DNA from 2 places in the Psychrobacter sp. NPDC064578 genome. Region 1 is predicted to be linked to the other one. Evidence: riboswitches for the same ligand, from Rfam matches in the RefSeq annotation. Region 1 holds a riboswitch; the other holds the start of a gene.
The links. A riboswitch is a leader RNA that binds a small molecule or an ion and turns the genes downstream of it on or off. The one in region 1 is predicted to bind thiamine pyrophosphate.

Region 1 (2,414 bases):
CAGGCGTCATCGGCGCGTCAGACGCCCCAAAATCGACTGTCTTTGATTCGATTTGTTTGATACCACCAGAAGAGCCAATCGACTGGTAATTGACTTGACCACCGGTAGCAGCGTTGTAGTCGTAAGACCATTTAGCATAGATAGGCTGCGGGAACGATGCCCCTGCACCCGTGATATTCATAGCGATATTCTCAGCAGATTTAAAACCTGCTGCAGAAGCAGAGGTTGTCTGAGTGGTTGCTTCAGTGGTGGTGACAGCGCTACTGCTATCCGTAGCTGGCTCTGTCGTTTCAGTCGATTTATTACATGCCGTAAGCACTAATGTACAACTAACGGCCACTGCTAATAACGAATAACGCATGTAGGACTCCTAAAGTTTAACAACGATACAAAAAAGTATTGTTTGTGACATGCGTGCTATCTTGCCAAATCTTTATGACAGTTTAATGACAACCTCCAGAATCTTTCATTCGCTTTACATAATATTTAGATAAGCTATCTACAGCTCAGTAATATCAAGTGATTTCAATCACTGGTACTCTAGAGTCGTTCTCATAAAAACATCGAACCTCAAAATCAACGCCTGATATTTTCATCTAAATATCATTAGCCCTCATTGCAGAACTTTGTTAGTATTGAGTTGATTTACAACACTGACAGACTCGGGGTGCGGTGTATTATCGACTCACTTTTAAGCTTTCTTTATTAAAGTAGTCGCCTTTATACATTCGCTGAGAGATCACCCGCCGAACCTGATGCGGTTAGTACCGACGCAGGGAAGTCTTAAGCACTTTGTTATTTATGGCAAAGGACGTGCAGAAATGCCTTTTTTATCCTCATTACTACCTTAATATGCGTGATGTACTATTAAGTAGTGAAGACTGATATAAAGCTGCGTCCAACGTTTGATGAGCATCATCCGCGACTATGTTTTTTGGTCGTAGGCTGATGCTCATGAGCTGAATTTGTCTGGATCACAGATGCTACCCCCGCAGCTACTGGCGGTGTTGCTTTTATTCAAAAACCAACACGCTAGGACAGCATATGACAACTTTATTAGCCACTTCTCCTTCTCAAAAACCTTCTAAGACAGACGCGTTAAAGACCCCTGCTCACCGCAGTGCTAGTGATGCTCGTTTCGAAGAAGACGCTCGCGATTTACACCGCATACTCCCCGCCTCCCGTAAAGTCTATATCGAAGGCTCTAGATCCGATATTCAAGTACCCATGCGTGAAATCACGCTTGATCCTACCCCTGTACAAGGCGTTTCTGAGAACGAATGGGAACAGAACCCACCATTTTATGTTTATGACACATCAGGCGTTTATACCGATCCCAACGTCGAGATTGATTTGACCAAAGGCTTACCAAAGCTTCGTGAAGGTTGGATTGCTGAGCGCGGTGATACCGAACAGTTAAGCGGACTGTCTAGCTCTTACGGAATGGCACGCGCCCGCGATATCAGTACTGCCAATTTACGATTTGCTCATATCGACAAACCTCGCCGCGCCAAAGATGTCGATGGCAAAGCTGGCAACGTCACGCAGATGTACTATGCACGCCGCGGCATCATCACCCCAGAAATGGAATATATCGCCATTCGCGAAACGCAAAAGCAGCATGAGCTGACCGATATGCGTCAGCATGACGGTGAGAACTTTGGCGCTAATACGCCTGCGATTATCACCCCTGAATTTGTCCGCAGTGAAGTGGCTGCTGGGCGCGCCATTATCCCAAATAACATTAACCATCCAGAATCTGAGCCAATGATTATTGGGCGCAACTTTTTGGTTAAAATTAACGCCAATATTGGTAACTCAGCGCTGGGTTCGTCTATCGATGAAGAAGTGTCTAAAATGACATGGGCCACACGTTGGGGTGCGGATAACATTATGGATTTATCTACGGGCAATCATATTCATGAAACGCGTGAATGGCTGATTCGTAACTCGCCCGTACCAATTGGTACGGTGCCAATTTATCAAGCGCTAGAAAAAGTCGATGGCGTGGCTGAAGATTTAACGTGGGAGATATTCCGTGATACGCTGATTGAGCAAGCAGAGCAAGGTGTCGATTACTTTACAATTCACGCCGGTGTGCTGCTGCGGTATGTGCCGCTAACTGCTGGACGCTTAACGGGCATCGTCTCGCGTGGCGGATCTATCATGGCGCAGTGGTGCATGTTTCATAATAAAGAGAGCTTTTTATATACTCATTTTGAAGACATTTGTGAAATCATGAAGCAGTACGATGTGGCGTTTAGTCTAGGCGATGGCTTACGTCCAGGTTGTTTGCAAGATGCCAATGACGAGGCGCAATTTGGTGAGCTGCGTACTCTTGGCGAGTTGACCCAAGTGGCGTGGAAGCATGACGTACAGGTCATGATTGAAGGTCCCGGTCACGTAGCAATGAA
Region 2 (2,414 bases), on a different contig from region 1:
AATTTGCCGCCCGTTTTTAAGGCATCAAATGCCTTTTTAATACAGGCATCCAAATCGTTGATGTAGCTGACACTACCGTTAAACATGATGATATCAAACTTATTTGGCTCAATATCGCAAGTCTCGGCAGCACTAATATCCACTTGTAAGCCGCGCTTTTTAGCGATTTCAGCCATGTCTTTAGAAGGCTCGATACCATATTTGATATGGATATCATAATCTTTTGCCAATAGTGACTCAAACAGTCCGCTACCGCAGCCGATAGACAATATCTCACTGTCCTTATCTAAGAAATGAGCGACCAGTTTTAGCTCACTGGTCAGTAAGTTTTGGTTGTCAAAAAACCAGCTGTCATACGCGCTTGCATGTTCATCGAATGCTGCCATGGTGTCTCTCCTTAAGTGTGTCCATTATTATGTTTAGGGTTAAGTTAAATTTTATTTATAATAAATATGGTATATAAAAGTATTTGCCATAAAGCTAGCACTTTGCATAGGGGCTAGGACAGATCAAGCGCTTGCTGCCAAAAATTCACTTCCATACGTGAAGCAGTATTAAATAACTGTTGGAATTTGTCTGCCTGAGTAGGATTAGCCTGTGCTAGTAGCGTATTAATCTGCGCTTCATTCTGCGCGGTAATCGCTTGAAATTCGTCACTGGCAAAGACATCAATCCATGGCTGGTAAGGATTGTCCGCGACAAAACCTTGTTCTTTAATGCGTTTGCCAATTTCGCCATAGCCCATCAAACAAGGAGCAATTGCCGCATAAAGCTCAGCCAATGAGCCTGACATCGCAGCGTCCAATAGGTAGCGGCTATAGGCGATGGTCACGGCAGATTCAGGGGCGCTTTCTACTTCTTTAAGTGGGATGTCCCACTCATGACATAAATCGAGATACATGCCAATTTCCATATCGAGCATGGCATTGATGCCTGCTTGACCGACACGCATTTGTGCCAGCGTATCACTCTTATACACGCTCAACGCCATCACACGGGTATAGTGAATAAGATATAAATAGTCTTGCACAAGATAGTGACGAAAGCTGTCAGGGGCGAGCGTACCTGCCGTTAGCTGTTTGACAAAATCATGCTGAATGTAGTCATCCCATGTTGGGCAATGGTGGCGTAACGTTTGGTAGTTCATAGTATTCACTTACTGTTATAAAATGCGAGTAAGCAAAGAGTAGGAGGTGATCAGTGAGCAGACACAAAAAAACCTTACCAGATTATGTGAATAAACTGGCAAGGCTTGCTTAGCAATAGATGCTTAAGAGGTGTGCTATAAAATGTCACGCTTGTTTCCTACGTCAGTGCTAACTGCATCAGGTTCGCGGGTAACTCTCAGCCATGATTTTGAATTGTAGTTAAAGCATCAAAATCAAAGCACCCCGACAAGGTTTATTTTTCAGAAATAAATATAAAGTTTAAACTGCTCGTACTTAAGCAATCGGCTCTATGGTAGACGAATTCAGTTATCATTAGCAAGTGATGTGCAAAAAACCATGAATAAAGGTTGTCTTACAAGCGTAAATAGGCAAGTTTTTACCTTTTATTAAGCTAGTCAAGTACCACGAGAATGGTGAAAGAAATCACTATTTTCAAATGTATTTTTTATTCATAAAAGCTCTACTATTGCCTATATTATTTAGCTACCCAACGGTAGGATATATAAAAAATATCTGATAAATTAAGGCAATGCTTTCATGGGACACACTCTCATTTAGCATTGATTGCTTTATGATTTATAGGTGTTCAGCTAAGAGGCTATGGTAAATAGCCATTGATAGGAGTGATCTCAGGCGGAATATCTGCCTCTTCTAGTGCTTCTCGCAGATTAATCTCGATAGTACGCGATAATGCAGTCAGGGGTAGTTTGTTGGCGGCTAAGCCGAAAGGCTCTTCTAGCTCTTCACTGAGGGCATCCAAACCAAAAAAGGTATAAGCGATCACGGCACAAATCAGTGGGGTCACCCAACCGAGCGAGGCCACCAAGCCAAAAGGCAACATGATGCAATACAGATAGGTCGTGCGATGGACCAGCAGCATATAAGCAAACGGCAGCGGTGTATTATGAATGCGTTCGCAGGCCGCCAATACAATGGTCATAGACGTCAGGCGCTCGTCCATGTTCTGTATGACTTGCTCTGATACCAGTCCTTGACGCCGAATGTCGCCGAGCTGCTTACCCATGAGGCGCATGATGTAATCAGGTAGGTTGCGCGCTTGGCGCATACTATCATGGTGTTTCGATGCGACAAAAGGCTCGACATCATGCCAAGGTGACGAGCCGCGCAGGCGATGGCGCACAGCATGCGCAAAAGCAATGGTCAGGTAAACCATCGTTCGCCCAGTCTCGTGCCCATTCTCGGTATCAGTATCTATAAAAGAAAGCACTTGACGGGTTAAGCTAC

Region 2: it holds a riboswitch for thiamine pyrophosphate, as region 1 does, so the genes downstream of both, tenA (thiaminase II) here and thiC (phosphomethylpyrimidine synthase ThiC) in region 1, are expected to answer to the same signal.

Annotation. Positions count from the first base shown of each region.
Region 1 is NZ_JBJDPI010000001.1:371,198-373,611, forward strand. It holds gene pstS (phosphate ABC transporter substrate-binding protein PstS) at 1-361, opposite strand, end outside; TPP riboswitch at 654-796, shown strand; gene thiC (phosphomethylpyrimidine synthase ThiC) at 1,045-2,414, shown strand, end outside.
Region 2 is NZ_JBJDPI010000004.1:107,387-109,800, forward strand. It holds gene ACI2JM_RS05785 (class I SAM-dependent DNA methyltransferase) at 1-386, opposite strand, end outside; gene tenA (thiaminase II) at 500-1,147, opposite strand; TPP riboswitch at 1,286-1,404, opposite strand; gene ACI2JM_RS05795 (bestrophin family protein) at 1,768-2,414, opposite strand, start outside.